Regions from separate parts of the Orenia marismortui DSM 5156 genome, predicted to be linked through region 1. Evidence: riboswitches for the same ligand, from Rfam matches in the RefSeq annotation. Region 1 holds a riboswitch; each other region holds the start of a gene.

Region 1 (10,261 bases):
CTTGAGCTTCTTCATAATCAAATTCCATCTCTACATCCTTAACAATTGGAGTATACAAGTCATACATATGTAACTGATCTACATCAAGAGCTCTCTTTCTTAAAGCAACATACTTATACATAGAATTCATATTATCAGAAACTGTTTTAATTAAATTATCATAAACCTTCACTGGTATATTATTTCCTGCTAAAGAGGATTCTAAGGCACTATTATATCCTCTAACTTTACTATAAAATATATTCTTTTTAACATTAGCATTTAATGTAGCCGCAAAGGTATTCTTCAAGTCTAGATAAGTATTATAAAGAGCATCAAATACATCCTTTCTCACTTGCCTATTATTACTTTTTATAAATTGATAATATCTGCCTTTAGTTAATTCTACTTCTTCACCTTCTTCATTTCTAATTGTTGGAAACTTTAAGTCAGCATTATTAATCATAGCAAAAATATTACTTGGAGTCTGAGCTAACTCAGATGTTGAAGCAATAATCTGCTCTTCCTTAGGAGATAAATAGTGCTCTTTTCGTCTAACAATCTCCTCTAAATATCTCTGATATAACTTTAGTCCTTCTTTCTCTTTTACAAATTGATTTATCTTATCTGTTGGTATTTGAATAATCTCAGCTTCAATAAAAGAAACAGTACTAACAAATTTACCGTATAGTCCTTGTACCTTAGAAAACATTACTTGGTATTTATTATTTCTTGTATCTTGGTCTCTTTTTCGTGCAGCATAATTATATAAATTTGAAAGACTTCTATCAAAACTACTTTGTAATTTTAGAGCTTCAAATAAATTAGTAGATGATTTACTTAATTTACCTTTATATACCTTTATACTAGATAAGCTTTGTTCTAACTGATTAAAGTCATCTTCCCAGGCTTGATCACTTGCATAAATATCACTTAGGTCCCACTTATATTCTGTAGGAATCTCCTCTCGACCTGGGAGAGTATTCTTAGCCTCTCCGCATTGAGATAAAGTAAATACCACTAAAATACTTAAGCTCACTAATATTAACAGTTTATTTTTCTTCTTTAAATAATTGCTTTTGAATATCATTATAACTTCTCCCTTCTTGATATAGGTTTCCAATCTAAAGTGAAATTTAATGGGTATATTGTGACATTTTTAGGTGATAGGAGTTAGGTTATAGGGGATAGTAAGGTCTTCCTACCTCCCATTTCCTAACGCCTAACTCCGAAACTGTCGCTTTATCTATCTATAACAACCTATTTAGACTTTATCCTAAAATTCAATAACTATAATAATTCTTCCATTTCATCTACTAAATCACTAAATAAGTCTAATGCTTTCTCAATTGCTTCAGGCTTAGTCATATCTACTCCTGCTCCTTTTAACAATTCGATTGGATAATCTGAACTTCCTCCTTTTAAGAAGTTTAGATATTTATCTATATCCTCTTGGCCTTCTTTTAGTATCTTCTGTGATAAAGTAATCGCTGCAGAGAATCCGGTAGCATATTGATAAACATAAAAATTATAATAAAAATGTGGAATTCTTGCCCATTCAACATCAATCTCCTCATCAATTATAATATTTTTACCATAATATTTCTCATTTAATTGATGATACCTTTGTGATAATATATCTGTAGTTAAGGCTTCACCCTGTTCTGCTATCTCATGAATTAACTTTTCAAATTCAGCAAACATTGTTTGACGATAAACCGTTCCTCTAAATTGCTCTAAATGATGATTAAGAATGTATTTTTTCTTATTTTCGTCATCTGTTGTCTTCAATAAGTACTGCATCAATAATGCTTCATTAACTGTAGAAGCTACCTCTGCTACAAAGATACTATAATTAGCATAGATATAAGGCTGCTCTTGATTAGAGTAATATGAATGCATTGCATGACCCAGTTCATGGGCTAAAGTAAATAAATTATCTATATCATTGTTATAATTAAGCAAAATATAAGGGTGAGCATCATAACAAGAAGATGAATAAGCTCCACTTCTTTTACCTTTATTTTCATAAACATCAATCCAACTACTTTCAAAGGATTCTTTTATTACTTTTAGATACTCTTCACCTAATGGTTTTAATGCCTGTAATATAATATCTTGAGCTTCCTCATAGCTTATTTTCATCTCTATATCTTTAACTATAGGTGTGTATAAATCATACATATGTAAATCGCTAACTTCCAAAACACTCTTTCTTAAATCAACATAACTATACATTGTATCTAAATTATTGGACACTGTATCTATTAAGTTATTATAAACCTCAACTGGTATATTATTTCCTGCCAAAGAAGCTTCTAATGAATTATTATAATTTCGAACCCTAGTATAGAAAATATCAGATTTTATATTTGAACTTAATGTTGTAGCAATTGTATTCTTTAGCTCCTGATAGGAACTATAGTAAGCTTTGAAAGCATCTCTTCTAATATGTCGATTATCATTTTTTAATAACTCAATATATCGTCCATGACTTACTTCAATCTCCTCACCATCTTCACCTTTTATAGTTGGAAAGGACATATCTGCATTATTAATCATACCAAAGATATTCTCTGGCCCTTGAGTAATTTCACTTGCTAAAGCAATGATTTTTTCTTCTTCTGGACTTAAATAGTGTTCTTTCTGTCTCATGATATCATCTAAATAATGTTGATATAATTTCAGTTCTTCCTTCTCTTCTATAAAACTATTTAATTTGTCAGTTGATATTTGAATAATTTCTGGTACCATAAAAGAAATACTACTAGAAAATTTACTAAATAATCCTTGAATCCTAGCTCGCATTGCTTGATAGGTATTATTAGCAGTATCTTCATCACTCTTTCTAGCAGCATAATTATAAAGTCTCTCTAGTAATCTACTTAATTCCATACTAAGATTTAATCCACTTAATAATTGATCAGCACTATTACCTAATTTACCTTTATAATCTTGCATTTCTGGCAATCTATTTTCTGCTTCTTTAAATTCTTGTGTCCATTTTTCATCACTTTCATAAATGTTACTTAAATCCCACTTGAACTCTTCTGCTATTTCATCTCTACTTTTTAAAGCTTGATTTTTTCCTTCCTTCATCTATATCCCCCTCTTTACTTGTCACTCGTTACTTGTTACTCGTTACTCGTCACTACTATACTTCTCTTTTAAAGTAATTTTACCTGTAGTAATTTAAGAACAAAATATTTAAATTTTATTCTTAAGGCTATAAAAGCATCCATTTTTTACTCCATCTATAGTTTCAAAGGATATTAAAGAATTATAATCTTTATCTTTAACTAAATCCTCTAGTTCTCCTTTCCTTTCTAACTCTAAAATTACATTAATTATATCTATTCTAGTATCAGTCCCTTCACCTTTTGTGATTGTTGCTCTAAATTCTTCTTCCTCAATCAATTTTAATAAAGAATTAGAATCATCTTTTACCATAATAGTAGCCTTAAGTATACCTTTGCTAAGCCTTTTTTCCAAATCTAAACCCAAAATAGTCCCACAAGAAAAACCTGCACAATAACTAATTACATTCAAAATATTACTAGTATCTTGAAGTACTTTACTAACTATCAATATATATATTAAGACTTCAAAAAAACCTATGATAGCTGCTAAATATTTTTTCCTATTAACAACCATTCTAACTCTTAAAGTACCTAAAGCAACATCAATTGCTCTGGCTATGAAAATTAAAATTGCCCATAATATAACTTTTACCATAAAACCTCCCCTTTATTCTTATTTTTCATTTTTAATTTAAAAAATAAGCTATAAATTAAAAGCAACTAATATTTTAAATATATTACTTATAGTCTTCAGATATTAATAACTAAAAAAGGTGAAACAAATTTTTGTTTCACCTTTTTTAAAACTATTTTATATAATTTTAATTATAATTAAAAACTCTAAACTTTCTATATCCTTTTATAATTTTGTCACTTTAAATCAATTTCAATATTATTATCAACTGAATCATCATTCCAAATCGACCATAGGACAATTCCTGTTGAATCTCCAGAATCCTTTAAACTTTTAATTATTCCTTGATTTCTAGTATCGAGATTATTAAAATCCTCATCTCCTTCATAATGTGCTATTAGAGAAGAAACAATTGCTGGGGTTAAGAACTCTATCTTCTCTTGTGGAACTCCATCTGCATTTAACATAGCTTGAGTTAGACCTACTAAACCTTCTTCTATGTATTCTTTTGCATATTCTTGAAATTCTAAGCCTTCAGTATCATCATTTATTTCTATTATCTTATTAGTCTCTACCTTTAATTTATTATTGCTAAATGTCAATATTCTATAGGGAGATGGATAAGTAACTAAAGAACCTGTCTCTATATCATATAATTTATTTCCTCTATCTGTAGTTTTTGTAGCAATATCATTAGCATGATAATGGCCTGTAAATATAACTTCCATTCCCAAATCAGCTAATTCTTGGGATATATTATCCCAGTCTTGGACCACATACTCTTCAAACAAAACAGTTTGCCCAGAAAAATGCTCTATTATTCCATGATGCATCATCCCAATTACAGTCTTTCCTTTACTTTTTCCTTCTTGAATCTTCTCTTTTAGCCATTCTAGAGTAGAAGCTTTAAATTTACCAGCTGTAACTGGGTCTTCTCCGTTTTCATCATAGCGACAAGTATCCATAGCAATCAACCAAGCCCCTTGAATAGGCTCTACAAGATAGCTTAAAGAATTTTCATCCCTTGCTAGGTATTCATCTTCAGAATAACCATTCTTTTGGTAGATACTTGCAAATTCATCTGCTGTCACTGTATCAATTTGAACCGCTTGATCTCCTTCATATCTAACAGCATGAGGGTTGTTAATATCATGATTTCCTGGAATAACATAAACTTGAACCCCTTGCTTCTCAAGTTCTGTAAAATAATTTGCTACTTGTTCATGATTTATTTTCTCTCCATCTTTGGTCAAATCACCTGGAATTAATACTACATCTGGAATATCTTTCTTTAAAGATTCTAATATAGATTCTAAGATTGCTTGACTCTCAGCAATTAATTTTCTATCCTGAGCTAAATATTCTTCAAAAGCAGCTCCTTCTATACCTAAACTAGGATCAAAGTAATGTAAATCTGATAATACAGCTATCTTATACTCTCCTTCTCTTCTAGCCACAAAGTCAACTGAGGAAGATTCTTGACTTACCATTCTAGTTTCTGGTATAAACCTCCAATTATCTTTAACAGGTGTGATAACATCAGTATCCTTTACCTTATTCTTCTTCCAATTCCCATCCTGATCAGTTGTAGTTATGCCATCAGTATGATCAAATTTTAATGTTACATCTTTAATACCTACTTTTTCTCCAGTTTCAGTAACATAAGTTATCCTACCAGAAACATTATAATTTTCTAGATGATCATTGTTATCATCACTACAGCCTACTAATAAGAATAAACTTATGACTATCACTATTATCAAGAAAATATTGGCCCTTTTAAACTTATTAAATACCATAAATTAATCCCTCCTTAAAGTAACTCTTCATGTAAAAATTATTTTCTTACTTACTATTATCACATGTATATATTAAGGAAAAATTACAATTTAGTTAATCAGTTGTTAAATATTACATATCAATCTTCTTGTTGGACTTTTATTCAAACTATAATATATATATTATAGTTTGAATATGATTTATATATCCAATAAAAAAGACGGAACCTGAAGGTTCCGTCTTTTTTAAATTATTTTATCTCATTTAAGTTATATGGTGTCTGTTGATATACATAATAATTAAGCCAATTTGAGAATAATAAATGAGCATGAGACTTCCAATTTACTAAGGGTTCTTTGCTAGGATCATCTTCGGGATAATAATTTTTAGGAACTGCAATCTCTAATCCTTTATTCCGATCACGTTCATACTCCCATTGTAATGTATATGGATCATACTCAGAATGTCCTGTAACAAATATATCCCTTCCATTCTTACTAGCTACAATATAAACCCCTGCTTCTTCAGACTCAGCTAAAATTTGAAGTTCAGACACCTTTTCAATATCTTCTCTTCTTACTTCTGTATGACGAGACTGTGGTACTAAGAAATTATTGTCAAACCCTCTCAGAAGTTTGATCTTCTTATTATTAATAGTATGTTCAAAAACTCCAAATAACTTTTCTTCAAGAGGGTATTTAGGAATTCCATAGTGATAATAAAGTCCAGCCTGTGAAGCCCAACAGATATGTAAAGTAGATGTTACATTGTGAACCTTCCAATCCATTATCTCAGTTAACTCTTCCCAATAGTCTACCTCTTCAAAGTCTAATTGTTCTACTGGTGCACCAGTTATAATCATCCCATCAAACTTTTGATCTTTTATCTCATCAAAAGTCTTATAAAAATTACTCAAATGCTCTTCTGTTGTATTTTTAGATTCATGACTATCAGGATGTAATAATACTACATCTACTTGTAAAGGTGTATTACCCAATAAGCGAAGCAATTGAGTCTCTGTAACTTCCTTTAGTGGCATTAAATTTAATATTAATATTTTAAGTGCACGAATGTCCTGATGATAAGCACGACTCTCCTTCATTACAAAGATATTTTCATTTTCAAGAATTTCTGCTGCCGGTAAATTATCTGGTATATTAATCGGCATCCTTCTCACTCCTCTCTTCTTATCAAAAAATAAAAATTCTCTTCTTATAAGAAGAGAATTTTTTCCGCTCTTCTTATCTTTCAATACTATCTAGTATTGCTGGATTTGGCACCTTCCTAATAAAAGGAGGTTGCCGGGCTTCATAGGGCCAGTCCCTCCGCCACTCATGATAAGAACTATCTATTTTATTTTTAATAATAGATTAACATAATTCTCTAACTATGTCAATCTATTATTCTATACTATTTTTTGGAAAATAGATTAAAGTCATATGTATATAACCATCCTGCAATAATTGCTGTAATTGGTGCCACTAAAACTAATCCTATACTTCCCGTCACAGTTCTTAATATCTCAGCCGATACCATTTTAAAGTTCATCATCCTACTTAAACTAGCATTCTTAGTCATAAACAGCATTAACAAAGTCAAATATCCACCTGAATAAGCTAATAATAATGTAGTGGTCATAGTACCAATTACAGAACGGCCTATATTAAATCCTGATTGTATCAACTCTATCATACCCATATCTGGTCTTTTTATCTTTAACTCTTCCATAGAAGCGGCAATATCCATGGCAATATCCATAGCTGCACCTGAAGCACCTATAATTATAGATGCATAAAATATATCTTTAATCTTAAGGTCCATATGCCCACTAAAAAGTAAAGTTTGAGAAAAAGGTGATGTCATTCCATGTAATCCTAGCTTTCCTCCAAAAAATATAGTAATTCCCATAGTGATAAATAACCCTGATAATGTACCTACTAAAGCAGCAACTCCCTTCTTACTAAAGCCTGCTATTGAAAACATAATGATTGCTGACAAAATTGTAATTACAAAAGTAGATAATAATAATGGATCTTTACCATTTAATAGTCCCGGAATTAATATTCTCCAAATAACATATAAACTTGCTAGAAATGAAAATAAGGCCTTAACACCTGTAAAACCAGCATATAATATTAATAATAAGACAAATAAAAGAAATAATATTAATTCCCAATTCTGTCTATACAAATCTATAGCCTTTACTGCATTAATATTCCCATTCTTTTCTTTAATAGCAATCAGTATCTTGTCACCTTTTTGAAAGCTATTGTCTATCTCAGCCGAGCCTGTAAATTGATTAGTAGCTTCTAGGACCTCACCTTGATACTTTCCTTCTAAAACTTCTACATCTAAAGTTTGATATCCTATACTAGTTAGTCCAGAACGAATAACCTCACTATTATCTACTTTATGAACTAAAGCTTTAATTTCAGAAATACTATCATTACTATCTACCATAAAATTATTAATAAAAATTGATATAATTAATATTAGAGCTAAAATTATTACTGTTTTTTTAATTTTGAAGGTATTCATTTTACATCCTCCATTTATTTAATAAGTTTAAATATTAAGAGATAGTTGGAATTCCAACTATCTCAATTAGATTATAATCATTCAGCTTCAGTTAATTTTACTCCTAATACCTCTGCCAAGTTCTTAGCTATTTCTGTATTATCTTTATACCCACCAAAGTTAGTAGCACTAACTCCTACTGCTGTTAATGGTACCGTAGTTCCAGAGTGAGCATAAGTAGTCCAGAATAGATTGACTCTTTCTGATAAAACATTAGCAATTGCTGCATCAACTGGACTCATGAAACCTGGCATATAGTCAACCGGTTTCTTACCAGCATCTTCTAAATTCATTGCCTGCTTAATCTTTGCTATCTCTTTATCACTTAAGTCAGTTAAACCATAATCTTCTTTAAGTGCAGTAAATAATGCTTTTCTATCTCCATTATAATTAATTTTATCTAATGAAGATTTAATTGGAAGTAATTCATCTACATTTAAGAAATAATCATTCTTAAATCCTAGACCTAAACCTCCAGTTTCATGGTCTCCAGTTACTACTATCAATGTCTCTTTAGGATGATTTTTGTAAAACTCATATGCCTTAGCAATAGCCTGATCAAAAGCTAACATATCATTAGCTACAGTAGCTGGACTATTTGCATGTCCTGCATAATCTATTCTTCCCCCTTCAACCATCATAAAGAAACCATTATCCTTTTTAGATAGAGTTTCAATCCCTTTTTGAGTTATTTCAGCTAAGCTAGGTAACCTTTTAGGATCTCTATCTAACTCATATGGTAAGTGGCTATAAGTTAATGGTGCAAATACTTTATCCCCTGATTCTGGCTTATAATCTCTAAATCCTGCTGGATCATTTACAAAGCTCTTATATCCTTTATCTTCAAATACTTTTACTAAATCTTTATCATCTTTTCTCTTAGACTTTAATTCACCGTCTTTAGGTACAAAATATCTATATCCTCCACCCGCTAAAAAATCTACATCACTTGCTGCAATATCTTCAGCGATTTGATTTGGATTATATCTACTTTCATTATGTGCTAAAAAAGATGCTGGAGTGGCATGAGTTAATCTCATAGTTGAAATTACACCTGTTGCCATTCCTTTATCTCTTGCTGCTTCAACAATTGTCTTTACTGCAGTACCATCTGGTATTTGACCAATCATACCTTTGTCAGTCTTATATCCAGTAGCTAATGCAGTTGCAGAAGCTGCAGAATCTGTTACCAAAGTATTAGCTGCATAAGTTGAATTCATTCCTGCTACTGGAAACTGATTCATAGTTAATTTAGCATTTTGATCACCAGTCTTAGCTCTTAAAAAGTACTCTCCCAACATCCGTTGTGAAGATGCCATTCCATCACCAATAAATAAGAATACATACTTTGGTGTTCCTTGCTCAACTACTTTATTTCCTTCTTTCTCTTCTACTGGTGCTGAAGACATAGCATAAATACTAAAAGAAAAAGCTACTAAAATTAATACTAATAATAAAGATATTCTCTTTAAATTTTTATTAAACATCCTCTTCCCCCTATTTAAGTTGATTTTGATAAATCTAAGACCATAATCTAATATTTTTATCTACTTTACCACCTCCTAATAACAACTCTATAACATAATTTTACCTTTAATTATACCAAATTTCAATAACCAATCATATTTTTTCTAATATTAGTTATTGATTACTGCAATTATGAAAAATCATTTTAAAGTATTTAGAATATATTTTAGTTAAAGGTAGCTTTTAAGAAAGATAAAGCGACAGTTTCGGAGTTAGGCGTTAGGAAATGGGAGGTAGGAAGACCTTACTATCCCCTATGACCTAACTCCTATCACCTAAAAATGTCTCTTTACATCCATATTACCATGAGATCAAAAAACACAGAAAAGATAGCCTAATAGCTATCCAGATTATTAACGATTATCTTAGTTGATTTTACCCTTTACGCTTATCTCTCATAAAATTGCTACCTGATTTTTCCTTTACATACTTCTTGACTTCAGCAGCTATATCACTTACCTTTAGATGACTATCAATCCTTCTTTTCTTGTTACTAACAATAGCTATAGAAATTGATACCAATGGGGTTTTAGATAATTCACCTTGTCTATCTTTGGTAATTATATAGCTAGATTCTATATCTCTTTTATTAAAGAATTTTTTAACTTCTTTATCAAATCTATTAATTATAGCTTGGCTAATAATTTCATCCTTTTCTGGAGTAGTAATAATGACAAAATCATCA
Region 2 (10,261 bases), 390 kb from region 1:
TAAAATTATCTAAAGGTCTATTAAATGAAATCAAGGCAGATCAGATTTTATTAGAGAAGAAGGAATGGTATGATGAAAATAATGTAGAGCTTAATTTAGGTACAAAGGTTGTATCTATATCACCAAAGGAGAAGGAAATAATTTTAGATAATTCTACGAGAGTAAGTTATAGTGAATTAGTATTGGCTAATGGTGCTAGAAACGCTGCTCCCCCAATTGAAGGAATAGATAAGAAGGGAGTCTTTACTCTAAGGAATTTAGAAGATTCAAGAAAAATTAAGAATTATACTGAAAAGAGTAATAAGATTTTGATTATTGGAGGAGGAGTATTAGGTTTAGAGATGGCATGGGTTCTCTCTCAAGCAGGTAAGGATGTTATGATTGCTGAGATATGTCCATATTTAATGCCCCAACAATTAGATGAAAAGTCATGTGATATCTTAGAGAAAAAGGTTAGTGAACATAATATTCAGATCTTAGCTGCTACCTCAATTAAGGAGATAGTTGGTCAAGCAAAGGTTGAAGGCTTTATAACTGGTGAAGAAAAAGAGGTAGAGTGTGATATGATTATTTACTCTACTGGAATTAGACCTAATTTAGATTTATTAGAAGGAACAAATATCAAGACGGATTTTGGAGTCGTTGTAAATAATAGAATGCAAAGTAACTATTCTAACATCTATGCAGTTGGTGATGTTTCAGAACTTGACAATCAAGGTTTTGGTTTGTGGCCTATTGCTATTGAGCAAGGTAAGATAGCAGGGTATAATATTGCAGGTCAAGATGCTACTTATGAACATCTTACCCCAACAGTTATGCTCAGAGCTTTTGGAATTTCTTTATTTTCTATGGGAGATAATAATAATCAGAAGGCGACAGATGTAATTTATGAAGAGAAAGAAGATAAGTATATTAAAATCTTAATCAAAGATAAAGTGATAATAGGGGCAATTGTAATAGGTGATATGAGTAAATCGGCTATATTAAGAAAGGCTATTAATCAAAGTTTAGACTTAGATGAGTTAAATTTTGATAATGTATCAGTTGAAGAGTTAATAGAGATAATAAAGAATAGATAGTAAATTATAAGAGTGAATAGCTAAAGTTCTAATCATATGGAGGTGGAATAATGCCAGTAGTAAGTTTTTGCGAAAATAACTTTGTTCATGGTGTTGAAGGGTTGATAACTAAAATAGAAGATTTTGAGGATGTAAGTGTAGAGATAGAATCCTGTTTGGGATTTTGTGGTGATTGTGCAATTGGGCCTTTTGCTTTAGTAGATGGTGATTTGCTTCAAGCAGAGACTATAGATGAGTTATATAACAGGATTAAAGAAGAATTATAAACAATTTGTCTTCATCTTTTGACAGGGTTATTTATTCTTATGTAATGTCAAGCCTAGCTAGGCTTGACTTGAACTTAACTTAACTTTTGTAAGCAGATAAGGATAATAAGTCGTTTACAGTAACCATCTTAAAGTTCTTAGCTTTCAGCTCATTAATAATAGTTTCTAATGCATTGATAGTAGGCAATAAGCTTTGTCCTTTTCCACCAGCAGAATGAAATAGAATAATAGCACCTTTATGAAAATCTGGTACTGTTCTTTCTATGACTTCTTCTTTGTTTTTAGCTTTCCAATCTAATGAATCTATAGACCAATTAATCACTTTATACCCCATATTTTGCAACTGATCAAGTGTTGTATCAGATATTGATCCATAAGGTGGCCTTATTAATCCAGTTTTTCTATCAATAATATTTTCAATAGCTTCTTCTGTATCTATTACTTCTTTTGCCAATTCATCTTGATTTAGTTTTACAAGGTCAGCATGAGACCAAGAATGACTAGCGATAGTATGCCCTTCTTCATAGATTCTTTTAACAATACTAGGATTTTGTGTAACTCTTTTTCCTACTAAGAAGAAGGTAGCTTTAACATTATTTTCTTTTAAAACATCAAGAACTTGTGGAGTAAATACTGGATCTGGCCCATCATCAAATGTTAAAGCAACTTGCATGGTCTTAGGACCACGACGATATACTTTATTTACTTCTGATTCCTTTTGGGGTTTAGCTTTAACTACATTATCTTTATCTTCTTTCCAATTGAAATTACTATAACTTGTACTATATTTTGTTGAGTTTGATTTAGTTGAATTACTTAGATTACTAGATGTTCTTTTATAATCTTTTTCTGAAGTTGCTTTAACAACTGAAGAATTTGAGCTAGTTTTTTTCTCCGTTGCAGGTAACTTTATTCTCTGCCCAGAATAAATTAAATTAAGATTAGTAATATCATTAATTTTTGCTAAAGTAGAGACACTTAGATTAAATTTCTTAGAAATTTTAAATAATGAATCCCCAGCTTTAACTGTATAGCTTTCATAAGCATAACTTGTTGTGACCATCGCAAATACTAGTATTAGAGTCAATAATAGAGCAATTATATAATGCATATTTCTTAACAATTTGAAAAAACCTCCTTTTATATTGGTGGGCTGAAATTAGAATAACATATGTTAGATCAAATCTCAATCTGTAAATAATGGGAAGTTAAATACATTTTCTGGTTTTTGAAAAAGGTATCTTTAAGAAAGGAGTAATAGATATGGCATTAGTTGAGTTAGATGAATTACAGGAAGGGAAATTAATTAGTAGAGAAAATAGATTTGTTGCTAAAGTTGAGTTAGATGGAAAAGAGGTTGTAGCTTATGTTCCAAATCCAGGTAGGATGGAGGAATTAATGCTTCCAAAAACTAAGGTATATTTAGCTCATTATCCTAACACAAATCGCAAAACAGAGTATAGTTTATTGCTAGTTAAATACAATAATACTCTAGTTTCAATAGATAGTCATTTAACTAATAAAATTGTAGAAAAGTCATTATTAGAAGAGGATTTAGAAGAATTTACGGGATACAGTGAGATTAAAGGGGAATATAGTTATGGAAAGAGCAGATTAGATTTCTTTTTGAAAAATGGCGAAGAAAAATGTTTAGTTGAGGTAAAATCGGCAACTTTAGTAGAGAATGGAGTTGCTAAATTTCCAGATGCTCCAACCAAAAGAGGTAGAAGGCACTTAGACGAGTTAATAAAAGCTAAAAAAGAAGGCTATCGGGTTGGGGTGATATTTATCATTCAAAGAGATGATGCTTATAAGTTTATTCCCCATCAGAGAATTGATCTTAAATTTGCAGAAAAATTGAAGGAAGCTATTGAAAAAGGTGTAGAGGTTTATGCCTACAATTGTAATATAAGCAAGAAAGCAGTTGAGCTTAATCATAGAGTTGATGTTGAAATATAAGGTGTTGGTCAGTTTTAATTTTCTAAAATAATTAATTGATACTTATTGACAGCTTTAATTGAAAGTGTTAAACTAACTATGGTAATAAATTTAAAATACAAATAACAACATCAAGAGTAGTGGAGGGACAGGCCCTATGAAGCTCGGCAACCACCTAAGATGGGGAAAGGTGCTAATTCCTGCAAGGGGTTTCCTTGGGAGATGTATATTATACCGATCTCTCCTTTAGGGAGAGATTTTTTATTTGAAATTTGCACCCTTAAAGTTTCTTCAATTAAATCTATTAAATTTTAGATAAATCACTAGATTATGTTTGATAGTAATTAAAAAGAATAGTATAAACCTTATATTAGCAGTTATTAAGAGAGGAGAAAAAGTTATGAATAAAAGATATTTTTTTACATCAGAATCAGTTACTGAAGGGCATCCAGACAAAATAGCTGATCAAATCTCAGATTCAGTATTAGATGCAATTTTGGCTAAAGATCCCCAAGCAAGAGTTGCTTGTGAAACTACAGTTACTACCGGGATGATTCTTGTTTCAGGTGAGATTACTACAGCTTGTTATGTTGACATTCCTAAAATCGCTAGAAATACAGTTAAAGAGATAGGTTATGTTCGGGCAAAGTATGGTTTTGACTCTGAAACTTGTGCTATATTAACTTCTATTGATGAACAATCAGCAGATATTGCTCAAGGGGTAGATGAAGCTTTGGAGGCAAAGGAAGGTATAGAAACAGAAGAGATTGGAGCAGGAGACCAGGGTATAATGTTTGGTTATGCTACTAATGAGACAGAAGAATTAATGCCATTACCAATTACTTTAGCCCATAAACTAGCTCATCGCTTAACAACTGTAAGAAAAGAAGAAATCTTAGACTATTTACGACCAGATGGGAAGACACAGGTAACTGTAGAGTATGAAGGGGATAAAGCAGTTAGAATTGATACAATTATCATTTCTACTCAACATCATCCTGAAATAAGCTTAGAACAGATTAGAGAAGATTTAATTGAACAGGTTGTAAAACCAGTAATAGATCCAAAATTATTGGATGAGAATACTACATATTTTATTAACCCTACAGGTCGCTTTGTAATCGGTGGGCCACAAGGTGATGTAGGTTTAACAGGGCGTAAGATAATTGTTGATACTTATGGTGGAATGGCTCGTCATGGTGGTGGAGCTTTTTCTGGCAAGGATGCTACCAAGGTAGATCGTTCTGCAGCTTATGCAGCTCGTTATGTTGCTAAGAATATTGTAGCTGCTGGTTTAGCTGACAAATGTGAGGTTCAATTATCTTATGCAATAGGTGTAGCACGTCCTGTATCTATTATGGTAGATACCTTTGCTACTGCTAAGATAGATGAAACAAAGATTGAAGAGTTGGTCGATAAACATTTTGATTTACGTCCAGGAAAAATTATTGATAATTTAGAATTGCGTAAACCAATCTATCGTCAAGTGGCTGCTTATGGACATTTTGGCAGAGATGATTTAGATCTTCCTTGGGAAAGAACAGATAAGGTTGATCTATTAAAAGAAGAAGCAGGTTTATAATAATTAAATAAAGGTTTAATGTAATAATAACACTCTTTAGAACTGTATGTAGGTCTAAGAACCTATGTATATTTAAAGGGTGTTTTATTTTTTATAGTTGTCTAAGTTAAAAGTGGGATTTAATGGGGATATTGGGACACTTTTAGGTGATAGGTCATAGGTTATAGGAGTTAGTAAGGTCTTCCTATCCCCCATTTCCTAACGCCTAACTCCGAAACTGTCGCAATATCTTTCTATAACAATATATTTAGATTTTATTTTAGTCTTAGAGAGTTATATCCCAGCTCTACTAAGGTATAGTATTGATTGATAAGTTATCAGTCAAGAAGGTTCTGCTTGTTAGATACGAGTAGCCTTCTACTTTTTAGTATATTAGTTGCTTATTTTCAAAATAAAGATTTAAAACTTTAAACATACTAGGACTAGTATATTCTAAATCTATAATTATGGAGGTAATAGCTATGTTTGATTTTGAATATTTTAGTCCTACTAAAATTATTTTTGGTGCAGGAAAGTTAGCTGAAATAGGTCAATTAATTAATGATTATGGTAATAGAGCTTTAATTGTTACTGATAAAACAATGTTTAAAGTAGGCATTTTAACTGTTTTAGAAGAGTATTTAGCTGAAGCAGGGATAGACTATAAGATCTTTAGTGGAGTAGAGCCTGATCCATCATCTGAAATTATAGATAAGGGCGCTAAATTTGCACAGGACAATAATTGTGAATTTATAATTGCTTTAGGGGGAGGGAGTAGTATTGATTCTGCTAAAGGAATTTCTGTAGCTAGTACTCATCCTGCTAAAATAATAGATTATTTGGTTGATGGCAAGATTGGGGTTTCTGGAATTAAAAAAGATATTTTACCAATTGTAGCTATACCTACAACAGCAGGTACAGGAAGTGAGGTTACTCCAGCAGCAGTAATAACTGACAAAGGTAATTACACCAAGAGAATATTATTTTCCCATTATATCTTTCCAGAAGTCGCTATAGTAGATCCTGAACTTACTTTTACTTTACCTAAAAGTATTACAGTAAATACAGCTGTAGATGCACTATGCCAAGCTATAGAAGCTTATGTATCCCCAAAGTCTAGTTTGATATCAGATTTATTATCTATTAGATCACTTAAATTAATTAAAGAAGGAATTTATGATATTTATGAAGATGAAGGAAATCTAAAGGCTAGGACGAATTTATCTTTAGGAGCTACTTTAAGTGGAATAGTTATTTCTCAAGCAGGGGTAGGAGCTGCTCATGCTATCTCGATGGTCTTAGGTGCTAACTATGGAATCCCACATGGATTAGGAATTTCTATGGTTTTGCCCTATGTAGTAGAGTATAATTCAATGATAGTAGAGGATAGATATATTGATATAGCAGAAGCATGGGGAATAAAGATAAAAGAGCTAGCTGAGGAAGAGATTATTAATGCTTTAGTTGAAGAGTTAAAAGCTATTAACAAAAAATTTAATATCAAGTCCAAATTAAGAGATTTTAATGTTGAAAAAGATGAGTTATTAGAGCTTGCTAGATTAGCTTGTAGTCATGGTGATATGGAAAATAATCCTCAAGAACCAGAAGTAGAAGAGATTAAAGCAATTTTAGCTAAAGTTTTTTGATTTTAGTCAAACATTTTAAATTAAATATATATTTTTATCTAAGAGAGGAGAGGAATTATGGCTCATAAATTTAATCCTAAAAATAAAGAGAAATTAGATAACCCAGAGCGAAGGAGAACTTTACCACCTAAAGATACTTTATATAACTTAATGTTAGAAGAGGGAGATTATGTAGCAGATATAGGTTGTGGAATAGGCTATTTTACTTTAGCAGCAGCAGAGATAGTTGGTGCTAAGGGAAGAGTATTTGCTCTAGATACTTCAGTAGAGATGTTAGATTATTTAAAAGAAATTATAGAAGATGAAGGTATAGAGAATATAGAGGTTATAAAATCAGAAGAACATAATGCTAATATTTCTGATGAATCTATTGACTTTATGCTAATCTCAAATGTAATGCATGAGGTAGAGGATATAGGTGAGTTTCTAGAAAATTACTTAAATAAAATGAAAGTAAATTCCAAGTTAGCTATTATTGACTGGAAGAAGGTAAAGACTAAAGGAGGCCCACCATATGATGAAAGGATATCAATAGAAGATTTAATAAATATTTTAGAAGATTATAATATAGAATTGCTTAAAAAGGTAGACTTAAGCAATGAACAATATGCTTTAGTAGGGAAGAAAGTATAGTATAAAGCTTAATAGTATTTATATTACAAATATCTCCACTTATATTATTTTACAGGAGTGAAATACTGTAGATAAGAAATATTAGAATTTTAAACTATAAAGGGGGATATAAAAATAACTTTTTTCAATAATTGGGATTTTAATATGTCTTTCTTTCCTAATTTTTATCATGGAGATACAGATATAAGAGATGATCTTAAATTAGAACATGATAGATATCATGTTTATCTCAATGGCAAGTTTGTAGGTGATAAAGTACTTTTAGGGGAAAGTGATAGTATTTTTGATCTTAATAATTATTTAAAGAGGCAGGGATTTAATGATTTTATTTCAGACTTAGAAGGAGATCATTTTCTAATCGAATCTAAAAATTCTGATAGCTATACTCTGATGAAAAGAGATTTAGAAGGACACTTGAGTATTAGGTAGATAATTAAAAGGCCAAGTTTAAACTTGGCCTTTTAATTATGCATGCATTTTAAATTCTATATTATTTTTGAGTAAATTTTCAAACTCTTTTGCAGGTATTGGTTTGCTAAAGAGATATCCTTGAGCTTCATCACATTTATATTCATTTAAACACTTTATTTCATCCCAACTTTCTACACCTTCAGCAACTGTTTTCATGGTTAGTTTATTAGCCATAGCTATAATTGCTGATACAATAGCACTTCTTTTGCTATGATTAGGAAAATTAGTGATAAAAGAGCGATCTATTTTAATTATATCTACAGCAAATTTAACAAGATAGCTTAAAGATGAATAGCCTGTCCCGAAATCATCTAATAAGATTTTAACCTTCATATTTTTAAATTCATTTAGTACAGAGATGGTTGATTCTACATTCTGTATAGCTATACTTTCTGTAATTTCCAGCCCTAATAATTCAGGATTTAATCCAGTCTCATCTAAAATATTATCAACTGTTTCTTTTAAATTAGATTTATGAAATTGCTGGGCAGATAGATTAACAGAAATCTCTATGGGATGATATCCCATATTAATCCAATCTTGAAGTTGCTGACAAGCTTCTTTTAATACAAATGAACCTAAGGGAATTATTAATCCTGTTTCTTCAGCTAAAGGTATAAATTTAGCTGGAGAGATTATACCTTCTTCAGGATGTTCCCATCTTACTAAAGCTTCTGCCTTTTTTATTTTTCCAGTTTTTATATCTATTATTGGTTGATAATATACTGTAAGTTCTTGATTTTCTATAGCTCTTCTTAAGTTGTTTTCCATAAATATTTTTTCGTTAACTTGTAAGTTCATATTATGGTTATAGAGTTGAAAGGATGTTCCTGCATCTTCTTTTGCTTTGTACATAGCTGTGTCTGCATTTTTTAAAAGTGTTTCTTCATCAAGCCCATCCTCAGGATAGATTGAAATGCCTATGCTAGCAGTTAATACAAAATCATGATCATTTATAACAAAAGGATCATCAAATATTTTTATCAAATGATTTATTATTCTTGGAATTTGTAATTTTGCTTTTGTTATTCCTGGTAAGATACCTATAAATTCATCACCACCCATTCTAGCTATGGTGTATCTATTAGGAAGAGTGCTTATAAGTCTATTACTTAATTCTAGAAGTATTAGATCACCAGTTTGATGTCCATACATATCATTAATTAACTTAAATCTATCAAGATCTAAAAAAAAGACTGCAAATCCTTTATGATTATTTTTAGCTATCTCAGCTTCATGAAGAAGTTGCTTATTGAAGAACTCACGATTAGGTAGACCAGTTAAGTTATCATGGAAAGCTTGATATTTTAAAGCTTCTTCAGCTCTTTTATTTTTAGTGATATCTACTCCAATTATTAATGTGTTATTTAGACCCTTATTTTGATTTTTAATTGGTGATACATTCCAAGAAATTAGTTTTTGTTGTTCATTCTTACAAATGATTAGAACTTCATTATCTTTAATTTGTTCATGATTATAATTTTCATGAAAAGTTTGAAGTGCTTTACTTCTATAATCCTTATGTATAAGTGTTTTATAAATATTTTTATTTATAATTTCTTCCGATTGGTAGCCAGTTATTTTTTCAGCATGTTGGTTAAAACTTAGAATTTTTCCATTAGAATCTAAAGTTATAATTATAGTATTAGCAGTATTTATTATATTTTCTGTAAAATTCTTTTCTATAGTTAATTTATCTTTTATTTTATTTACTTTAGTATTATTAATGAGGAGAAGTATGAGAAAGATGAATAAAAATATAATTCCTATAATTCCTTCTTTATAACTATTTAAGTAGTAGGGTAATATATTTTCTTGATTGTAAGGTTGATTTATTACTGAGCTCATATAAATAGAGGGAAAGTAGATATTTTTAAAAAATAATTTATTCTTTTTACTAAATTTCTTATATTTAAATATTGATAATAAGCTTAGAATAATCCGATGATAGCTAAAATTAAATTTCATTTAATTCTCCCCTTCCAAGACATACTAATAGTTAGATTAATCAGTGAATAGATATATAGTGGATCTTTAATTATTTGCTTTCTTTAGTAGTTTGAAAATTAAAAATATATATACTTAATTCTATAATTACTCGATTTTACCTTTAAAAAAGTCTATTTTTTACAATATGCTAGATTAGATAGAGATTATAATTTTAGTAGATGATACAGAATTTTGAGTTAAAATATAAAAAAACGGGAGGTGATCTCCCGTTTTAAAACAAAATTAAGCAATATTATTTTGCATCTCAGTGATGCATTCATTACAAACAATTTTATTTTTAAAGTCTATGGTATCACTAGCATTTCCACAGAAAGTACAAGCAGGCTCATATTTTCTAAATATAATTCTATCATTGTCTACATAAATTTCTAATGGATCTTTTACATCGATACCTAGCGTTCTTCTTAATTCAATTGGAATAACAATTCTACCTAATTCATCTATCTTTCTAACAATACCTGTTGATTTCATTATTTATCTCTCCTTTTGTTATGTTATCTCATTTTGTTTATTTGATTTTTTTATGGTGTCTTGAAGTATTAGATGCTGAGGGTTATAATCTTATAGAGGAGATTTAATAGTAGACCTCTATTAGCAGAAGAAATTTTTAAAGAGTTAATCCTTATTAATTATAACATGAATGATATTAGTTATCAA
Region 3 (10,261 bases), on a different contig from region 1:
ATTCATCACCCTTTGAAAATGTACACATTTTCGAATGTATAATGTAAAATTGATAATTGATAATTGATAATTGATAATCAAAACACAAATTTCACCGATCACTATAAAATCCTAAATGACTAAATCACATCATATTTTTTTGAATTAAGTTTTGAAAAACTTAATCTTTAATTATACACTCTAGATTTTACATTATAAATTATTAAACTCTCCAAGCCTTTAGAAACTTGTAGACGATAATCGCTTATAGAACTTTAGCTCCCTTTAGGTCAACGTCCCTACGAGTCCTCCGGACTCTTCGTGCAGAGAAATAAAGTTTCCCTCTTTTTAGAAACTTTATAATCACGAAGAGTTTCTAAAGAAACTCGTAGACGATAATCGCTTATAGAACTTTAGCGATTATCTCGCCATCCCTCTTATCAACACATCTGCCACCTCTGGTCTAGTCATCTCTTTAGGCGGCTTCTTTCCTTCCCTTAATAAGCCACGTACTTTAGTACCACTTAAGAAGATATGAGTTTCTTGACTATGAGGACATGTCTTCGCAGTAGCCATACTTTCACAATCTTTACAATAAAACGCATGTTCAAAGCATAATGGTTCAATACCTATCTCTTCAGCCTTAAAGTTATCAAAGATCTCTTGCGCTTCATATGTACCATAATAATCACCAACTCCAGCATGGTCACGCCCTACAATAAAATGGGTACAGCCATAATTTTTGCGACACAAGGCATGAAATACCGCCTCTCTTGGTCCTGCATATCTCATTGCTGCCGGAAACACAGCTAAATCCGTCCTGTTTTGAGGGTAAATTTTATTCATTACTACTTCATAGCTTTCAATTCGATATTCTACTGGAACATCAGTACCCTTAGTCTCGCCTACTAATGGTGTTAATAGTAAGGCATCACAAATCTCTAAAGCACACTTCTGAATATATTCATGAGCCCTATGAATTGGATTTCTAGTTTGAAATCCTACAACTCGCTTCCATCCTTGCTCTTCAATTAATTCTCTAACATCCTTTGGATCTAATCTATACTCATTAAATAGCTTATGCTTAATTCTTCTTAATAATGAGATCTTACCACCTAATAGAACTTTTCCACGTTCATAAATTTTAGCTACTCCTGGATGTTCAGTATCTGTAGTTTTATATACCCACTCAGCTTCCTTCTCTTGATTATATTCATATTTATCTTCCAAATGTAAAACTGCATATACAGTTCCTTCACTATCAGTTAAAGCAACATCTTGACCTGTCTTCAAACTCTCTGACTCTTCTTTACTAACTCCTAATACAATAGGAATAGTCCAAGCTAAACCATTAATTAAATGCATCTCTTCAACAACTTTAATATAATCATCCTGATTCATAAATCCTTCTAGTGGACTATAAAGTCCAATAGCTATATTCTCTGCCTCTGTTAGATCACGTACACTTAACTTTAACTGTGGCATCTCAATAGCTTTCTTCAATAAATCTTCACGTTCTTTTCCTTCTAATACTCTATTTACTAACTTTCCACCATGAGCTTCAATTGACATAATAATTCCTCCTAATATATTTACAATTAGAATTAGATAAGTTAAAATATAAGACGTAATTTAAATTCTTAGAAGCTGTTAACTAAAAATCAAGCGACTCCACTCGCTAACTATTGAGATTTTATATCTACTTTAAATTAGTTAGCAGCTAATTCTTCCATTTCATGCTCAATATCATTACCTTCTCTTAAAGTTATTCTTTCCCAAATGCCTTCATGAAGATAGTAGATAGCAATTTTAGAAATTATCTCGACCAAAGCTGCAGAACCAGCCAACTTCAATTCTCCAGTTAAGAAATAGACAATTAGCATGGTAGTTGTTGTAGCAGTTATTCTCCAAGTAACCGCCTTCAACAATCGTAATTTTTTAATCATTTATAATTACCCCCAATACCTTCTTTACTGAATCAGCCACTGATAATTTAGTAGTATCTATAATCAACTCTGAATTTTCTGGAACTTCATAAGGAGCAGATATTCCAGTGAAATTCTTAATTTCCCCACTTTTAGCCTTCTCATATAATCCTTTAGGATCACGTTCAGCACAAGTATCTACATCTGCCTTAACATAAACTTCAATAAAGTTATCTTCTCCTGCTCTTTGTCGAGCAAAATTTCTTATCTCTTGATAAGGAGAGATAAAAGAAGCCAATGTAATCAATCCTGCATCCTTAAATAATGCTGCCACTTCAGCAATTCGACGAATATTCTCATTTCTATCCTCAGCAGTAAATCCCAAATCGGAATTTAAGCCATGGCGTACATTATCGCCATCTAGACGGTAGACAGCCTTACCTAATTTAATTAACTCTTTCTCAACCTCTACAGCAACAGTAGATTTGCCAGCTCCTGAAAGTCCAGTAAACCAAACAACCAATCCCTCTTGATCTAAATTATCACATCTATCTTCATAACTTACCTTTCCTTCATGCCAAACTATATTTTTGTTCGATTCCTCCATACTCAAACTCCTCCCGTTTATTAATTTACAATTGACAATGTACAATGCATAATTAAAAAGCAATTATTAAAAGATTTAGTACTAGATTTCTTTTAATCACTCATTAAATATTTGTATTTCAACGATTTTACTTGACAATTGTAAATTATACATTGTACATTATTATTTAAGTGCTTGTGCAAAATCTGCTTTAAGATCTTCTATATCCTCAATTCCAACGCTTACTCTAATTAAATCATCATAAGCACCTAATGCCTCTCTCTCTTTTACTGTATTTTTAGCATAGATTGTAGAGGCGGGATGGATAACCAGTGACTTAACATCACCAATATTAGCTAAATTATAGAAATATTTTAATTTATTTATGACTTTAAAAGCCTTATCTTTACTAGCCACTCTTAAGGTCAACATTCCACCAAAGTCATTTTTTAATAGATTTTTAGCCCGCTCATTATATTTATTACTCTCTAAACCTGGATAATTAACCTCTTTTACCTTAGGATGTTCTAACAAAAAATTTGCCAACTCCAAAGCATTATTAGAATGCTTTTCCATCCTTAAAGCCAAAGTAGGAATCCCTAACTCATTTAACAAAGAAGTTAGCGGAGATGAAGAAGGTCCGAAATCTTTAAATGTCTCTCCTCTTGCTTTAACAGTAAAAGCTAACTTTCCAAATCTTTTATATTCAGAGAAGTTAGCAAAAATAGTCCAGTCAAAATTTCCACCATCTATAATTACCCCTCCGATAGAATTAGCAGTACCATTGATATACTTGGAAGTAGAATGAATTACAATATTTGCACCCAATTCTAATGGCTTAATTAAAGCTGGAGTTGTCATTGTACTATCAACAATTAGTGGGATATTATTCTTCTCACATACTTCAGCTATACCTTTAATATCTGGGATATCTAATTTAGGGTTACCTAATGTCTCTAGAAAGACAAACTTAGTTTTATTAGTTATTAACTTAGCAATATCATCTCGTTCAACCCCTTGACTAAATCGAGGAGTAATACCATACTTTTGATAATTTTTAAATAGATTATAAGTTCCTCCAAATAAAGAACTAGTTGCTACAAACTCATCACCTGCCTCTAATAATGTTAATGTAGCTGTAGAAATAGCTGCCATCCCTGAAGCAGCAAGTATAGACTGTTTTCCTCCTTCCAAACTAGCTAATTTATCTTCTAGAGCTTTAATTGTTGGATTACTAACCCTGGAATAGGCATATCCTAAAGCACGATTCTTAAATACTTTCTCCAGTTCTTCTGCATCTTCATAAGCAAAGGAGTTACTTAAATAAACTGGCGTATTAGTAGCTCCATATTGATCTTTTATTTTTAAATTTACTAACTTCGTTTCAAAGTTCATACTCTTCTCCTCCTACTTCTCAAATTAGTTGCTTGATAGCATATAATTTACAGTTATTAATATATGTTCTAATAGAAAAATTGTTACTCTAAATAGATGATGTGATGTTTTAATAACTAGTGGCAAGTTACTAGCTCCAACAAATTTGAAATGGTCACCTGCTACTTGCCACTGCTTACTACAGTTATATAGCTATATCAAAATTTAACTATCACCTGCCAACTTAACATAACAAATTATTACTATACCTTCTTTACCTTTAAACTATAAGATCCATCTTCTCGCTTCTCTTTAGATAAAACCTCATGCCCTTCAGAGATTAAACTCTGGGGAACATTAGCTATTGGCTCCCCTTCGTCTAAATAAATATCTAATATATCTCCTGAATTTAGAGGTGCTAGGGCCACTTTAGCTTTTACAAAATTCATTGGACATTTTACCCCTCTTAAATCTGCCACCTCGCTATCTAAGATATTCTTATCTTCGTTATTATTATCACTAGAAACTTCTTCTAGCTCAAACTCTAACTTAGCATTTAAGGAATTAAATAAATACTCTACTCTTTCAATTAAATTATTTATTTTATTTTGATAAGAGAATAGATTATCAATATCTCCCAATTTATAATCTAATGCAGCATTTAAAGTTTCATTATAATGATTATCTACTAAATTCTTATCAATAAACTCGGTTTTAAATTCTGCTAAAATAACTCTATCCTTATCTGTATCTATACCTCTTACAGCCAATAATGCTCTAGATGAATTAATGATAGCTTTATAAAGTTCATCATCATCTTCTTCTTTAATCGCTTTCTTATAATTAGATTTAGCAGTATCGATATCCAATTTAATAATATCCATTACACCTGCTCCACATTCTCCAGGCCCTCTACCTGCTAAGGAAAAGTCTTCTGTTTTACCCCAATCCTTATAAATATCTGAATCTTCTTCATAAGTAGGAATTGCAATAAATTCCTCAGCTAATTCAACTATCTTAGTCTTTCCACCCTTTTCTAGGTAAGTATTAAAATTAACTCGGTTATAATCTCCATCTTCAGCCAATAATCTAGCCAATTCTGCTAGAAAATCTGGTATACGCTTAGCAGGAATATCTACAGCTGCGTCTCCATACTTACTATTACCTTCTTCTACGTTTCCTCCTAAGAATAATGCATAGTAGGGAAGCAATCTATCATTATGCCGCTTAGCCTTACCTTCAAAACCAAGATTAGCAATGATATGCTGTCCACAAACATTTGGGCAACCACTAATATAGATTTGAGGTAATACTGATTGTAACTTGTCATCTAAAGTCATTAATCTTTCTCTGATAGCCTCTGATAAATTAGGCGAAATACATAATCCTAATTTACAAGTCGATGCACCTTTACAAGAAACAGGCATTGTTCCCATATTAGCCACTACTAGATTAGGATTGATTTGATTAATTTTCTCGATTAGCCCTTGTAAATCTTCTCCTTTAATACCTCTAATCAATAATCCTTGTTTGATAGTAGTTCTAATAGATAACTCACTATTATCTAATAAACCTAATAATGAATTCAACTCATCATAACTAATATCTCCATTCTCCATTCTCAGCTCTAAAGAATAGTAGCCTTCTACCTTCTCTGTATAAAGATAATCTACATTCAAATCATTTTTTTCTCCCTTACCTGTTCTTAATTCTTCATAACTATTTAACTCTTCAACCTCTAAATCTTCGGCTAATACTTCAGCTAAGTACTCTTTGTATTTATTGACAAACTCTTTATCACCAAGCCTCTTTCTTACAAAGCGTAATCTAGCCCTATGCTTATTACTACGATCACCATATTCATCAAAGAACCTCTTAATAGCCTCTGCTATATGGAAGATCTTATCCTCTTCTACGAAGTCTTCTAAGACTATCCCCAATTCTGAGGAGCCTCCCATTCCCCCTCCACCATATACTTTAAAGCCTCGTTGACCATCTTTCTTAGTAGCTATAAAACCTAGGTCATTTAATGTAGCTAAAGAATCATCTTTAGGGTCAGAGGAGAAGGCTATCTTATACTTTCTTGGTAAATTAAAAGAAGAACGTGTCTTAATTAAATATTCTGTTAACGCTAAGTTATGAGGTGTTGTATCAAAAGCTTCCTCAGGGTTAACACCTGCTCTAGCAGAGTTCAAGATATTTCTAACGGTATTACCTCCACCACCTCGTGGGCTTAAGCCTGCCTCTAATAGCTTGAATAGTACTTCTGGGGTATCCTCAATCTTAAGCTGATGAAGCTGTATATCCTGTCTAGTGGTAATATGAAGATAAGCATTCCCATACTCTTTACTCAATTGATTTAATACCTTTAACTGCTCCTTAGTCACTACTCCACCAGGAATTCTAACTCTTACCATATACCTCTCTTTACCTGATTTATAACCTCTTTGGCTATAAATTCCCATTGGAACTCTACGCCCTTTAAACCTAGCTTCATCTAAATCACCATCTACAAATCGTTCAACTAAATTCGGATAATTATTCGTATCTTCTTTCACCGTAGCTGAAATATTAAAAATAGGTCGATTACTCATACTTGTCACCTTCCTTTCATTAAATTAATTCAATCTCTATTTGAGTAACTTTCTTCTGTTCTTTAATACTAAAAGCCTTTAATACTGGCTCTTCATCCTTTAATGATAAGATAAAATAAATTGCTTCTTCATCATAAGCCAATCTCTTATCCTCTTCCGATGGACGAGAAGGGGTAAAAGGATGGGAATGATAATTTCCAATTAAATCATAGCCCTTATTTCTAACTTCTTTGACTACTGCAAACTGCTCTTTTGGATCCATTGTAAAGTGTTCTGCTGAAGAATCTAGATTGGTCATAGTATATACTTTCTTAACCTCAATCTCTTCATCAGCTATCACTCCAGCCACTAAACCACAACCCTCATTTGGGAATTCATCCCGAACATGCTCCAATAATTGCTGATATAACTTTTCTGGCAATTTAATTATCATAATTCACAAACCCCTTGCTCATAATCGATTAATTCTGTTATTTCTGGGTCATCACTACAAATCCCACAGTTTTCTCTCTTATTTAAGTTAATCTTTCTAAACTTCATCTTCAATGCATCATAGGTCAGTAACTTGCCAGTTAATAATTCACCTTTTTTTAGAATATACTTAATAGCCTCTGTTGCTTGGATAGTTCCAATCACTCCACCCATAACTCCTATAACTCCTGCTTCCTTACAAGAAGGGACTGAACCAGGCTTAGGTGGTTGAGGAAAGATACATCTATAACATGGTGTCTCGCCTCCTGGAACTACAGTTGTGGTCTGACCTCCAAACTTAATAATTCCTGCATGTGAGAAAGGCTTATCTTCCATTACACAAGCATCATTGATTAAAAATTTAGCCGGGAAGTTGTCTGTCCCATCTATTACAAAATCATATTCTCTAATAACCTCTTTGATATTTTGGGAGGTTAGATAGTAATCATAGGTTTTAACCTCTACATCAGGATTCATCGCATTGATCTTCTCTTTAGCCGATTCTACCTTTAACTTACCTACATCAGGTGTATGATGTAAAACTTGACGCTGTAGATTTGATAACTCTACTCTATCTGCATCTACCAAGCCAATCTTACCAATACCAGCCGCTGCCAAAAACTGTGCTGCTGGCGTTCCAAGCCCTCCAGTTCCTATAATCAAGACTGAAGCATTTAATAACTTATCTTGCCCTTCTACACCAACATCCTGTAAAATAATATGCCTTGAATATCTCTGTAACTGTTCTTCACTAAAATCATACATTTGCTCCACCACCCATGAAGTATAGAAACTCTACCTTATCGCCAGACTTTAGAGCTTTATCAGAGAAATTATCTCGCTCTAAAATTTCGCCATTCAACTCTACTGATACCATATCTGGCATATCTACATCTTCTTTTAGCAATAATTCACTTACTGTTAATCCTTTTTTTAACTCTACTTCTTTACCATTAACTTTGATCTTCATTTGTTATCACTCCATTCCCTGGTATTCCACTTTGTTTTTATGTATTTATATTATTACAAAGACTATCATATTATTCTGAGTATGTCAATACAAATACTTGGTTTTAATCTAAAAAAATCCTCTTCTTGAAAGAAGAGGATTTTCATTATATACAACGGCATATAATCTCATCTTTCAATACATAAGTATTGCTGGAATTAGCACCTTTCCCAAATAGGGATGGTTGCTGGGCTTCATTGGGCCAGTCCCTCCACCTCTCTTGATAAGAGTTTGTATTTAATTGTTAGCTTTTAGTTTTTAGCTAATAGCTACTAGCTGATAGCCAACAGCTATTCTGCTTTAAACAATGTAGTACTTAAATATCTCTCTCCAGTATCTGGAGCTATAACTACAACCCGTTTTCCAGCACCTAATTCTTGAGCAACTTTGATAGCTGCTGCTATAGCTGCTCCACAAGAAATACCAACAAGAATTCCTTCTTCTACAGCTAATTTACGTGCCATCTCCATAGCTTCTTCATTGTCAATCTGTTTAACCTCATCTAAGATATCTGTATTTAGAACATCAGGAATAAAACCTGCTCCAATTCCTTGAATCATATGTGGTCCAGGATTACCTCCACTAAGTACAGGAGATCCAGTTGGTTCTACTGCTACAATCTTAATATCTGAAATTTCTTCTTTTAAGACTTCTCCAGTTCCAGTAACAGTTCCACCAGTTCCAACACCTGCTACAAAAGCATCCAAGTTACCATCAGTAGCTTCTATAATCTCTTTAGCAGTTGTGTTTCTATGTACCTCTGGGTTAGCTGCATTCATAAACTGCTGTGGCATAAAATAATCATCATTAGCATCTGTTAATTCCTTAGCCTTATCTATAGCACCAGGCATCCCTTTTTCTCCAGGAGTTAATAAAATTTCTGCTCCAAATGCTTTCAATATCTTTCTTCTTTCAATACTCATTGTATCAGGCATTGTTAAAATTACTTTATAGCCTTTAGCAGCACCAACCATTGCTAAGCCAATTCCAGTATTCCCACTAGTAGGTTCAATAATTGTACCACCTGGCTTCAACAAACCTTCTTTTTCAGCACTTTCAATCATATTAAGAGCAATTCTATCTTTAACACTACCACCTGGATTGAAAGATTCCAATTTAGCATAAACATCTGCAGCACCTTCAGGCACTAATCTATTTAATTTAACAAGCGGTGTTTGACCAATCAATTCAGTAATATTATTTACAACTTTCATATTTCCGCCTCCTTAAAATTAATCCCTAGTAAACAACCCTGTTTATCAGGTTATTAATATCATAACAAAATATTACTTTATTGTCAAGAAGATTGTAAGGGGGTCTCTAACCTTTGTGTAGGAATAATTTCGAAGATAACCTTGTAATCTTCTCCTAACTTTTCTTTAATCTTATTAGCTAGTAACTGAAAATAATGTTTATCAGTATCAACAGGAGTATAAATAATTAAATCTACTTCCTTATCTTTTACATCAATAGAAAAAAGTCTACTTTCTAGTTCATCACCAAAATGTTCACGATATATCTTACGAACAACATCTTCTGGCTCTTCTTTAATCATCTGATTATAAGTTATCACTGATAGAGGCAAAGTCAATATAATAACAGAAAGAGTCAAAATGATTAAACTCTTCTTAATCAGTTTATTAGCTGTAGATTCATACCACCATTGTGGTTTTAAACCTTTAACATAAAAGACTATAATAATAGCTAATAATAATGCAAATAAGTTTCCAAATAACAACAATAAAGCTCCAATAATCATGTCAGCATTAGCCAGAGATATTCCAACCCCAATAGTAGCCATAACAGGAATTAAGGCAGCAGCTATTACTACCCCAACTAATTGTTGGGATTTTACATGGGTAATTAATGCATAAGCTCCCGCTCCCCCAGCTGCTAACGCTACTAATAAATCTGGTAGAGTAGGTAACATTCTAACTTGTAAAGCATGGGTCATTGAAACATTAGGAATTATAAGTGCAAATATGCCTCCAATACTAATAGCAATCCCCATAATCGCTAATTCTACTATAATTCCTTTTACCAATAACTTTAAATCCCCTAATACAATACCTATCGCCATAGTAGCTATCGGCCCAAATACAGGTGCAATAATCATTGCCCCAACTATTACAGGAGTATTATCAAGTATTAAACCCAAAGTAGCAATTATAGCAGCCACTACAGCTAAAAATACTAATTGACTACTCATTTCACTGTTTTCTTTAGCATATGTAACAATAGTTTCTCTTGTAGCTCGATAATCTTCTTTTTTGGTCTTCTCCTTATTGCTTGGGATTATAGTGTCAGGAGTAAAAATTATTAA

What was found. A riboswitch is a leader RNA that binds a small molecule or an ion and turns the genes downstream of it on or off. The one in region 1 is predicted to bind S-adenosylmethionine.
Region 2: linked by a shared signal. The riboswitch ahead of metK (methionine adenosyltransferase) and the one ahead of metA (homoserine O-acetyltransferase MetA) in region 1 are both predicted to bind S-adenosylmethionine.
Region 3: linked by a shared signal. The riboswitch ahead of thiS (sulfur carrier protein ThiS) and the one ahead of metA (homoserine O-acetyltransferase MetA) in region 1 are both predicted to bind S-adenosylmethionine.

The regions. Positions count from the first base shown of each region.
Region 1 covers NZ_KB900617.1:427,279-437,539, forward strand. Annotated here, with positions in the region: gene pepF (oligoendopeptidase F) at 1-1,069, opposite strand, end outside; gene pepF (oligoendopeptidase F) at 1,270-3,078, opposite strand; gene OREMA_RS17000 (DUF5698 domain-containing protein) at 3,187-3,714, opposite strand; gene OREMA_RS17005 (metallophosphoesterase family protein) at 3,930-5,492, opposite strand; gene metA (homoserine O-acetyltransferase MetA) at 5,723-6,640, opposite strand; SAM riboswitch class I at 6,711-6,816, opposite strand; gene OREMA_RS0101910 (YibE/F family protein) at 6,883-8,010, opposite strand; gene OREMA_RS0101915 (alkaline phosphatase) at 8,088-9,536, opposite strand; gene OREMA_RS0101920 (EAL domain-containing protein) at 9,952-10,261, opposite strand, start outside.
Region 2 covers NZ_KB900617.1:32,964-43,224, reverse strand. Annotated here, with positions in the region: gene OREMA_RS0100205 (NAD(P)/FAD-dependent oxidoreductase) at 1-1,079, shown strand, start outside; gene OREMA_RS0100200 (DUF1450 domain-containing protein) at 1,130-1,345, shown strand; gene OREMA_RS0100195 (polysaccharide deacetylase family protein) at 1,425-2,468, opposite strand; gene sfsA (DNA/RNA nuclease SfsA) at 2,609-3,304, shown strand; SAM riboswitch class I at 3,409-3,512, shown strand; gene metK (methionine adenosyltransferase) at 3,684-4,865, shown strand; gene OREMA_RS0100175 (iron-containing alcohol dehydrogenase family protein) at 5,327-6,490, shown strand; gene OREMA_RS0100170 (class I SAM-dependent methyltransferase) at 6,548-7,123, shown strand; gene OREMA_RS0100165 (hypothetical protein) at 7,268-7,552, shown strand; gene OREMA_RS16850 (sensor domain-containing protein) at 7,589-9,562, opposite strand; gene OREMA_RS0100155 (AbrB/MazE/SpoVT family DNA-binding domain-containing protein) at 9,827-10,075, opposite strand.
Region 3 covers NZ_KB900620.1:270,529-280,789, forward strand. Annotated here, with positions in the region: gene sat (sulfate adenylyltransferase) at 400-1,551, opposite strand; gene OREMA_RS17680 (DUF2061 domain-containing protein) at 1,689-1,925, opposite strand; gene cysC (adenylyl-sulfate kinase) at 1,918-2,511, opposite strand; gene OREMA_RS0110705 (O-acetylhomoserine aminocarboxypropyltransferase/cysteine synthase family protein) at 2,674-3,885, opposite strand; gene OREMA_RS0110710 (sulfurtransferase TusA family protein) at 4,128-6,458, opposite strand; gene OREMA_RS0110715 (M67 family metallopeptidase) at 6,478-6,888, opposite strand; gene OREMA_RS0110720 (HesA/MoeB/ThiF family protein) at 6,888-7,694, opposite strand; gene thiS (sulfur carrier protein ThiS) at 7,687-7,899, opposite strand; SAM riboswitch class I at 8,064-8,168, opposite strand; gene cysK (cysteine synthase A) at 8,229-9,152, opposite strand; gene OREMA_RS0110735 (TIGR00341 family protein) at 9,236-10,261, opposite strand, start outside.